2 regions of the Caballeronia sp. LZ008 genome follow, and region 1 is predicted to be linked to the other one. Evidence: predicted binding sites of a transcription regulator. Region 1 holds the regulator's gene; the other holds the start of a gene.

Evidence for each region. The regulator FliA, encoded in region 1, starts transcription of late flagellar genes. The targets are predictions, from matches to a motif close to CTAAAGTTTNNNNNNNNNNNGCCGNTA.
Region 2: motA (flagellar motor stator protein MotA) is a predicted target of FliA. The motif match lies at 3,912-3,938, and genes of this name have one in related genera.

What each region holds. Positions count from the first base shown of each region.
Region 1 is NZ_JARUXK010000001.1:2,863,106-2,868,397, reverse strand. It holds gene flhF (flagellar biosynthesis protein FlhF) at 1-1,168, shown strand, start outside; gene QCE49_RS13360 (flagellar biosynthesis protein FlhG) at 1,161-2,078, shown strand; gene QCE49_RS13355 (RNA polymerase sigma factor FliA) at 2,097-2,828, shown strand; gene QCE49_RS13350 (GGDEF domain-containing protein) at 2,835-3,929, opposite strand; gene QCE49_RS13345 (aromatic ring-hydroxylating dioxygenase subunit alpha) at 4,142-5,131, shown strand; tRNA gene QCE49_RS13340 (tRNA-Arg) at 5,165-5,240, opposite strand.
Region 2 is NZ_JARUXK010000004.1:647,101-652,392, forward strand. It holds gene QCE49_RS27710 (DUF4148 domain-containing protein) at 1-277, opposite strand, end outside; gene QCE49_RS27715 (Nramp family divalent metal transporter) at 542-1,873, shown strand; gene motB (flagellar motor protein MotB) at 1,934-2,914, opposite strand; gene motA (flagellar motor stator protein MotA) at 2,945-3,817, opposite strand; gene QCE49_RS27730 (helix-turn-helix domain-containing protein) at 4,056-4,874, shown strand; gene QCE49_RS27735 (hypothetical protein) at 5,006-5,278, shown strand.

The sequences.
Region 1 (5,292 bases):
CGACTGGGCACGCGAAGCCGCGCAAATCGCCGCGCGCCGCGCCGCGCAGAAGATCAACGCGAGCGCGCCGCACGCCGAAGCAGCCGAGGCGAACGCCGCGCCGGCATCGAAGGAACACGCATTCGATGGCTTGCCCGCGAACGCGGCGGCCGTCGTCACCGAAGCGATCCGCACGCGCATGGAGCAGGTCGTCAACGAAACGGTGATGAACGAGCTTTCGTCGATGCGCTCGATGATGGAAGAGCACTTCTCCGGTCTCATGTGGGGCGAGCGCCAGCGCCGCAACCCGACGGGCGGCGCGCTCACGAAGCGTTTGTTCGCCGCCGGTTTCTCGGCGCAGCTCGTCCGCATGATGGTGGACAACATGCCGGAACTCGAGAGCGTCGAAGGCGCGCTCGAGTGGGTGCAGCAGGTGCTCGAATCGAACATTCCGGTGATGGACAGCGAAGACGCGCTGATGGAACGCGGCGGCGTGTTCGCACTGATGGGCCCGACTGGCGTCGGCAAGACGACCACGACGGCCAAGCTCGCCGCGCGCTGCGTGATGCGCTTCGGCGCAAGCAAGGTCGCGCTGCTCACGACCGACAGCTACCGTATCGGCGCGCACGAGCAACTGCGCATTTTCGGCAAGATTCTCGGTGTGTCGGTTCACGCGGTGAAAGACGGCGCGGACCTGCAACTCGCGCTTTCGGAACTCCGCAACAAACATATCGTGCTGATCGACACGATCGGCATGAGCCAGCGCGATCGCATGGTCTCGGATCAGATCGCGATGCTGTGCGGCGCGGGTCATCCGGTGCAGCGCATCCTGCTGCTCAACGCGACGAGCCACGGCGACACGCTCAACGAAGTCGTGCAGGCCTACAAGAGCGCGGCGGACCAGCCGCCGCTCGCGGGCTGCATCCTGACCAAGCTCGACGAAGCGACGAATCTCGGCGGCGTGCTCGATACGGTCATCCGCTACAAACTGCCGGTGCATTACGTGTCGACCGGTCAGAAAGTGCCGGAGAACCTGTACGTCGCGACCAAGCGGTTTCTCATCAAGAGCGCGTTCTGCATCCCGCGCGACAACTCGCCCTTCGTGCCGCAAGACGAAGAAACGCCTGCGCTGCTGTCCGCGTTGTCCGCGCGCGCCACGACCGAACTGCATGAGGTGCACTTTGGATAAGTTCGTGCTCGACCAGGCGGAAGGCCTGCGACGGCTCCTTACGCGCGCCGGTTCGCGCGTGGTGGCGATCGCGGGCGGACCGGCCGGCATCGGATGCACGTCGGCGGTGGTGAATCTCGGCGCGGCGCTTTCCATCCACGGCAAGGACGTGCTCGTGATCGACGAGCACCGCAACGCGGGATCGGTGAGCCGTCTCGTGGGCACCGAAGACGCGGGCGCGCTCGCCTCGGTGATGTCGGGCCGGCGCATGCTCGGCGATGCCGTCGAGCGCACGCCGTTCGGCTTCTCGCTGATGGCCGCGCCGCGCGACGAACGCATCGTTCACGATGCCGCGCAATGCCGCGCGTTGCTCGACGGTCCGGCGGACATCGTGCTGATCGATGCGCAGCTCGATCGCCACGGCGCGCTGTCGACGCTCGCGGCGCAGGCGCATGACTTTCTTATTGTGACGCGGGTAGCCGCGTCGGCGATCACCGAGGCGTATGCGTGCATGAAACGACTGCACTACGCCCATGCGATCGGCCAGTTCCGCGTGCTCGTCAATCACGTGCAGAACCCGGCCGACGCGGCGGTCGCGTTCGACAACCTGTCGGGCGTCGCGAGCCGGTATCTGGCCGTGTCGCTCGTGCAGGCGGGATATGTGTCCGAGGATGCGCGCGTCGCTCGGGCGATGGAACTCTCACGCTGCGCAGTCGAAGCGTTCCCGGCCACGGCCGCGGCGCGCGACTACCGCGCAATCGCGGCGGAGCTCCTGCACTGGCCGATGCGCCCCGCGCCTTATATGCGCGATGCGGGCGGCCAGGCCGACGCGCGAAATCCGGTTAGCGACTCTGTACAGGGCGCGCGGGAGGCGTCGCATCGTGCGGCTGCGCTTCACGACTTTGCATTGAGCAGCACGGCGTCGATGTGATCAAGATAGGTGACCAAGATGTATAACGCCCAAGGCAAACTCTCACAGTCGGAAGTGCTGACGAAATACGCACCGCTCGTTCGACGGCTGGGGCTCCAACTCGTCGCCAAGATGCCGGCGAGCGTCGATCTCGACGATCTCATTCAGGCCGGCATGATCGGCCTGCTGGACGCGGCGAGCCGCTACAAGGAAGATCAGGGCGCGCAGTTCGAAACATATGCGAGCCAGCGCATCCGCGGCGCGATGCTGGATGAGCTCCGCGCGAACGACTGGCTGCCGCGCAGCATGCGCAAGACGTCGCGCGAAGTGGAATCGGCGGTGCACAAGGTCGAGCAGAACCTCGGCCGCGCGGCGAGCGAGCAGGAAATCGCCGAGCACATGAAGATGCCGCTCGACGAATATCAGTCGATGCTTCAGGACTTGCACGGCAGCCAGCTGATCTATTACGAAGACTTCGATCGCTCCGCCGACGACGAGCCGTTCCTCGACCGCTATTGCGTCGATCGTTCGGATCCGCTGTCCGCGCTGCTCGACGACAGCCTTCGCGGCGCGCTGATCGAAGCCATCGACAAGCTGCCCGAGCGCGAGAAGCTCCTGATGAGCCTCTATTACGAACGCGGCCTGAACCTGCGCGAAATCGGCGCGGTGATGGAAGTGAGCGAGTCGCGCGTGTGTCAGTTGCACAGCCAGGCGGTCGCGCGTCTGCGCACGAAGCTGCGCGAGCAGGCGTGGACGAGCGTCGAGGCCTGACGTTCCCTAGCTGATCTCGAAGTCCCGCGTCTCGGCGAAGACCGTTTTCCCTTCGCCGAGACTTTTCGCGCGGTACATCGCGCGGTCGGCGGCGCGCAGCACGGCGGTCATGCCGGTTTGATGCGCGGACGCCGCGCTCGAAAGCAGGCATGCGCCGATGCTAGCCGATACCGACACCGGCCGCTCCTGCACCGACGTAATTTCGCCGAGCGCCGAATGGATGTTGTCGGCCACCGACAACACGGCGTCGCGGTCGCGCATCTGATGCGCGAGCACGACGAACTCGTCGCCGCCCAGACGCGCGATGGTGTCCGACTTGCGCATGCGCTTCGCGAGCGAGTCCGCGAAGGCTTGCAGCAGCAGATCGCCGACGGCGTGACCGTAGGTATCGTTCACTTCCTTGAAGCCGTCGAGATCGATCAGAAGGAGCGCGGTGGCGTGATCGCCATTGGCTTCGGGCGCGTTCATCGCGCGATCGACGACTCTTTCCAGCGCGTACCGGTTCGACAGACCCGTGAGCGGATCGGTCGATGCCTGACGCGCTAGATCGCGATTCGCGTTGCCGAGCCGATCGACGAGCACGCTCAGATACACCGATGCGCCGAGTACGCTCAGCGCGAGCCCGATCGCGGCGGGAAGATTCTCGTGCCACCACGGCTGCCAGACGGCCATCGCCGTGACGATGATGAGCGCCGTCGCGCACGATACGGCGAGCGTGCGCTTGCCGTATCGGCATCCCGAACCGATCAGAAACCAGAACATCACCCAGAGAAGCGGCAGCGCCGTTGCGCCGCCCGCGGCGAGCGCGAGCCCGAGGATCGTCTGATCGGCGATGGTCGTGACGGTCAGGCGCGCAACAGAAGGCGCGCTCATGCGGCTGACGATCAGAAGCGTGATCGCCCCATAAGACACATAGAGCGCGACGAGGCGCGTGGTCAGGAAGGCATCGTGTGAAGGGCGGAGCCACGCGAAAACGCCGTAAGCCAGAAGAACCACCGCTCCCATCCAGACCCGCAGCGTGGCCTGCTCGCGTTCCGGATTCCGGTGTTCGGACCATGCGAAGGCATAAGTCCGGCGTGCCGGTTGATGCGCCTGCTCCATACTGAACCCCTGGATGGTGATTTCTTTCTTTTATCTTGCTGCCAAGTACTGCGGCCCCGTCGCATGGCATCGGCTGAATGGAGTGGTATCGAGTTGCACCGAGCGAGCGATCCGCTATTTTGCAACGTTTTGCGAAGACGCTGTGTTTCGTGTAAGAACAGCTTAAGAACGTCCATTTCTCATTCACGGCGATGCGCGACGAATCCATTTCTTTGGCTGCCGAATGGCTGCCCGTTTGCAATAGCGAAGACGTGCCGGAAGGCGGCGCGCGCGGATTCATCGTGGCCGATGAGCGGATCGTCGTGTGGCGGGACAGCATCGGCGCGGCGCATGCGTGGCGCGATTACTGTCCGCATCGGGGCGCGCAGTTGTCGCTCGGGCATGTGATGCGCGATCAGATCGTGTGTCCGTATCACGGCTGGAGTTACGACATCGAAGGACAGTGTTTGCGGATTCCGTCGAATCCTTCATTGCGCCCGTCGAAGCGCGCGTGCGCGACGACTTTCGTTTGCGAAGAGAAGTACGGCGTTATCTGGATGTGTTTCGGCGAGCCTGCGTATGCGCTCGATTTCTTTCCCGAAGCCGCGATTCCCGGTGGCCGGCGCATCAATCTCGCGCCGCAGACGGTGAGGTCGTCGGCGCCGCGCGTCGTCGAGAATTTTCTGGACATGGCGCATTTCTCGTTCGTGCATGCGGGGATTCTGGGCGAGGACACGCATACGGAAGTGCCCGATTACGAAGTCGTCGCGAGCGATGAAGGTCTGGAAGCGCGGCAATGCCGATACTGGCAACCGGCGGGAATGCCGTGGCAGGGCGGCGGCGCGATGATCGATTATGTGTATCGCGTGAAGCGGCCTTTGATCGCGAAGCTGACGAAGATGGCGTCGGGCGGGCAGGGCGCGCTGCATATCATGCTGGCGGCGTCGCCGGTGACGCAGACAGAGACGCGCGCGTGGCTCGTCTCGATTCACGAGGACGATTCGACGCATTCCGATCGCGAGCTATACGACTTCAATATGGAGATTTTGATGCAGGACACGCCGGTGGTGGAGTCGCAATGGCCGCAGCGCTTGCCGCTCGATCTCGATGCGGAGTTGCATCAGAAGTGCGATCGGATGGCGGTGGCTTATAGGAGGTGGTTGGCGGGGATGGGGTTTGGTTGGGGGACGACGACGGCGAATCGCGACGGCGGACTCGAGTAGTTTCGACTGCGACGGCTGTCGAGTGGAAACGCTTGGCGCGCCCGGCTGGGATCGAACCAGCAACCCCTGCCTTCGGAGGGCAGTACTCTATCCATTGAGCTACGGGCGCATCGGAGAAGGGCTTGCGGAAGAACTACACACGCCGTAAGACGGCTGCAAGG
Region 2 (5,292 bases), on a different contig from region 1:
GCGGGGTTTGACCGAGCGGCGTCGTCGACATCGTGCGTCCCGAAGACGACGAACCGTCGCTGGACGAGCCATATGCGCTTTGCGCGCTGACCTTGGCTTCGGCTGCCTGGATGTCGTTCGGATAGAACGCATCGCGCTCGGACGGGTTATAGCCGGCTTGTTCGACGCGTTGCAGATCCGCTTTCACCTGCGCGCGCGTGAGACCTTCGGATTGTGCGAGCGCGGCGAGCGGCGCGGCAGCAAGGGCGATTACAGCGATGCGTGTGACTAGTTTCATGGCGCACTCCTCATGCGGGTAAAAATGAACGGGACGTGCGGTTGCGCGATATGCAGCGTCGGCACGCTCGCTACAGCCACCACTGAATTCTATTTGTCGTACCGTGACGAGATGCTGGCGATGAGATGACGCTTTGGTCAGATTGGGGCTGTCTGTGAATGCGCGCAGCCGGTGATAGACTCGCCCGCGAGACGCGCCTTGTAAGCTACCTGAACAACATCGTTCGCGGATGTTGTCCCCGATATCCCATCAGGACTCGATAAATTGCCGTTCAATCTGCCGACCACGGCCACCGCGCCGTTTTGCCCATCGGAAGTCAAAGGCTCCGTCGCCGTTTCGCCGGGCGCGCCGCTATGGAAGAAGCTTCTGCAATTCGCGGGGCCGGGCCTGCTCATTTCCATCGGCTATATGGACCCGGGCAACTGGGCGACGGATATCGAAGCCGGCTCACGCTACGGCTATAGCCTGCTCTTTGTCGTCGTGTTGTCGAGTCTTGCGGCGATGGTGCTGCAATGTCTTTCGATGCGCCTTGGCATCGTCACGGGAAAGGATCTCGCGCAGCTATCGCGTGAGCGTTACGCGAAACCGGTCGCGAACGTGCAATGGATGCTCGCGGAGTTATCGATCATCGCGTGCGATCTCGCGGAAGTGCTCGGCGGCGCGCTCGCGTTTCATTTGCTGTTCGGCGTTTCGCTGATGTGGGGCGTGGTGCTCACCGCATTCGATACGCTCATCGTGCTGGGCCTGAAAGGCAAGAACTTTCGCGATCTCGAAGCCATCATGCTCGGGCTCATCGCGACGATCGGCGTCGGTTATATCGTCGAGCTCGTGCTCGTCAAACCGCATTGGCCTTCGGTTGCTGCCGGGCTCGTGCCATCGATTCACGCGTTGAGCGATCGCGAGCCGCTTTATCTCGCGATAGGCATTCTCGGCGCGACCGTGATGCCGCATAACCTGTATCTGCATTCCTCGATCGTGCAGACGCGCGTGGTGAATCGCGATGCGAAGAGCCTTGCATCGGCGATCAATCTTTCGCGGCTCGATACGATCGTGTCGCTCGTTCTCGCGCTGCTGATCAATGCGGCGATCCTGATTCTCGCGGCATCGGCATTTCACGCGACGGGACACACGCAAGTGACCGAGATCGAAGATGCGTACAAGCTGCTTGCGCCTATCGTGGGAACCGGGCTTGCGGCGATTCTCTTCGCGGTGACGCTCTTTGCATCGGGCCAGAGTTCGACGTTCACCGGGACCATTGCAGGGCAGGTCATCATGGAAGGGTTCCTGCAACTGAAAATCCCGTGCTATCAGCGCCGATTCATCACTCGGGCGCTTGCGCTCGTGCCAGCGTTGATCGGCGTGTACGTGATGGGCAACGGCGCGGTCGGCAAGCTGCTCGTCGCGAGTCAGGTCGTGCTGAGCCTGCAACTGCCGTTCGCGCTTTATCCGCTGATCCGGATGACGAGCGATCGCGGCCTCATGGGAGCGTTCGCGAACAAACCGTTCATGAAGCTCGTCGCGTGGGCGCTGTTCGTGGTCATCAGCGCGGCGAACGTCTGGCTCGTGGTGCAGACGGTCGCGGAGTGGCTCGGCTGAAATGAAAAGCGCCATGCACGATTCGATGTGCATGGCGCTTCGTCAAGCCGCGAGCGTTGTCTACTTCACCACCGCCGCCGGCGCATCCGACTTGACCGAGACCGGCGCGGGAAGCGCCGCTTCGACAGGCCGCGTTTCATCGACCGTGGTTCTGCCGCCATCGCGGAAGAACGCCTGTTCCGCGGCCTTGTTCAGCACGAGAATACTGATCCGCCGATTCGTCGGCTCGTCGACGACATCCTTGTTGAGCGGCAGCACGTCGGACAGTCCGCGCACTTGCAGCACCTTGCTTTCCTTCATGCCGCCCGCGACGAGCGCGCGCCGCGCGGCATTCGCCCGCTCGCTCGAAAGCTCCCAGTTCGAATAGCCCGCCTGACCGCCGGAATAGGGCACTGCATCCGTATGCCCCGCAATCGACACGCGGTTATCGACATCGTTCAGCGATGCGCCGATGTTCGTCAGAATCGTCGTCACATAGCTTTCGAGTCTCGAACTGCCCGATGCGAACATCGGCCGCTTGAGCGAATCGACGATCTCGATACGCAAGCCTTCACTCGTGATCGCGATGCGAATCTGATCCTTGTACGCGCGCAGCGCAGGCGTCTGCTCGATGAGCGCCATCAGCTTCTGCTTGAGTTGCTGCAGCTTGCGCAAGTCGTCCATCGCAACGGCAGCGCGCGCGATCGATTGCGGCACCGGTTGCGTCTGGGTCTTGTTGCCTTCACCCGGACGCGTGCTCGACAGATCCCTGCCGCCGCCCGCGATGACGCTCGTATGCGCCGACGCGCCGCCATCGTTGCCGAACAATGCGGAAAGCGGCGTATTGAAGTATTGCTCGATGCCTTCCTTGTCGTACTTCGATGTCGATCCGAGCAGCCACATCAACAGAAAGAACGCCATCATCGCGGTGACGAAGTCGGCGTAGGCGATCTTCCATGCGCCGCCATGATGGCCGTGTCCGTGCGCCTTCTTCTTGCGCTTGACGACGACAGTCGGCGCAAGCACGGACTGCAGCGGATCGCGTGACGGTTTCTCAGCCATGTGCGTTGGTCCTTTGCGTACCCGATGTCATCACGAAGCCGCCTTCGGCATCTTGGTGGCACGAACCGCGTCGTCGAGTTCCTTGAAGCTCGGACGATCGGCGGTGAAGAGCACCTTGCGGCCGAACTCGACCGCGATCGTCGGCGCATAACCGTTCATCGATGCGAGCAGCACGGACTTCACGCACTGGAACGGCTTCGCTTCGGCCGCGCCCTTCGCGTTGAGCAGGTCCGCGAGCGGGCCGATGAAGCCGTACGCCAGCAGAATGCCGAGGAACGTGCCGACGAGCGCACCCGCGATCATCTCGCCGAGCACGGCGGGCGCGGCGCCGACCGAGCCCATCGTGTGCACGACGCCCATCACCGCGGCGACGATACCGAATGCAGGCAGGCCATCGGCCATTTTCTGAATGGCGTTCGCGGCGATCGAGCTTTCGGTGTGGTGCGTGTCGAGCTCTTCGTCCATCAGATCCTGCATTTCGAGCGCGTTGACATTGCCCGCCGACATCATGCGCAGATAGTCGACGATGAAGTCGAGCAGATGATGATCGGCCATGACGTGCTCGTACTTCTGAAAGACCGGGCTGGACTCGGGCGCATCGACATCGGCTTCGAGCGCCATCATGCCTTCCTTGCGCGCCTTCTGAAGCAGTTCGTAGAGCAATGCGATCAGCGCGAGATATTTCTCTTTCGTGTAGCCGCCGCCCTTGAACGCCTTCGGAATCGATTGCAACGTTTTCTTGAGCGTCGCGGTCGGATTCGACACGACGAACGCGCCGATCGCCGCGCCGAAAATACACAGCAGCTCGAACGGTTGCACGAGGGCCGCGAGGTGGCCGCCGACGCCGACGAAGCTTCCGATCACCGAGCCGATGACCAACAACCATCCGATGATGACAAACATGATTTCTCCGCAAAAGTCCGGGCGCCGCGGGCCGTGCGTGCTCGGGATTGAGACGCGCACGGCTCGCGACGCATTGTTCGCTTGTTGTTGGACTTATCGGCGCGAAAGTGCCGGAGATTTAGGGTGTCGCGCGCAAGTTTTTCTTCGCAAATGTTTGCGGCGTAAATGTTACGTTCGTGGCGCCGCTTACTTCGCAGGTAATGGATCGCGTGATCATGTTTCGTCTAACATCGGTTGCATGAACTCGACCCTCGTACATCCGGCCGTTCGATCGGACGTCGGCGCGCTATTGCGCGAATGGCGTCAGCGCAGGCGCATGAGCCAGCTCGATCTCGCAGGCGTTGCGGACGTGTCCACGCGTCACCTGAGCTTCGTCGAATCGGGCCGCTCGCTGCCGAGCCGGGACATGCTGATGCGCCTCGCCGAGCAACTGGACGTGCCGCTGCGCGAGCGCAACACGCTGCTCGTCGCGGCCGGCTATGCGCCGCTTTATCGCGAGCGCGCGCTGGCCGATCCGCAACTTTCCGCTGCCAGGCGTGCTGTCGATCTCGTGCTCAAAGGGCATGAGCCGTATCCCGCGCTCGCGGTCGATCGTCACTGGACGATGATCGCGGCCAACGCGGCTTTCGCGCCGCTCGTCGCATCGGCGGATGCGCAATTGCTCGTGCCGCCGGTCAACGTGCTGCGGCTGTCGATGCATCCGCAAGGTCTCGCCGATGCCATCGACAACTGGCACGAGTGGCGCGCGCATCTGCTCGCGCGCCTGCGCCGGCAAATCGACGTGTCCGGCGATGCGACGCTCGTCGCGCTCTTGGCCGAACTGGAGGCGTATCCCGCGCCGCGTCACGCGACCCACGAGCCGCGCGGCGAGACCGATCCCGTCGTCGTGCCCTTGCGTTTGCGCACGCAGCACGGCGTGCTGTCGTTCTTGAGCACGACGACGGTTTTCGGCACGCCCGTCGACATCACGTTGTCGGAGCTTGCGATCGAAGCCTTCTTTCCCGCCGACGATTCGACCGCCGCCATCCTTCGCGAACTCGCCGACGCAAGACGTTGAGCTTGCGTCGCGCCGCGCATGCTTACAGAATTGAACCTAGTCGACATGCGCGGATCAATGAGAAAGCAGGCTGCGCGCCGCATGGCGCGCAGCCTGTGTCAGCTTTTGTCCAACCAACGCGGAAGGCAGCGATGATTCAAACATTCGAACAAGTGATCGGCGGGCAAACGATGCAGTTTTGCGCCAGCATCGCGGAGGGCGGCGGGCCGCTGCGCGTCATCATCAGCCGTGCGGATTCGGCGGAATCGCTCGTGATCGTCGAAGCGGACGGCATCATCGGCGCGATCAAGGCCGAAGTGGAAGCGCCCGATACGCTCGTCGCCGATGCCGTTCGCAAGGCGCAGCAGGAAGCGCTCATCGAGCGTGCGCTGGAAACCGGCGCGGTGCAGACCACTAGCCTGTAACGCTCTTCGTCCAC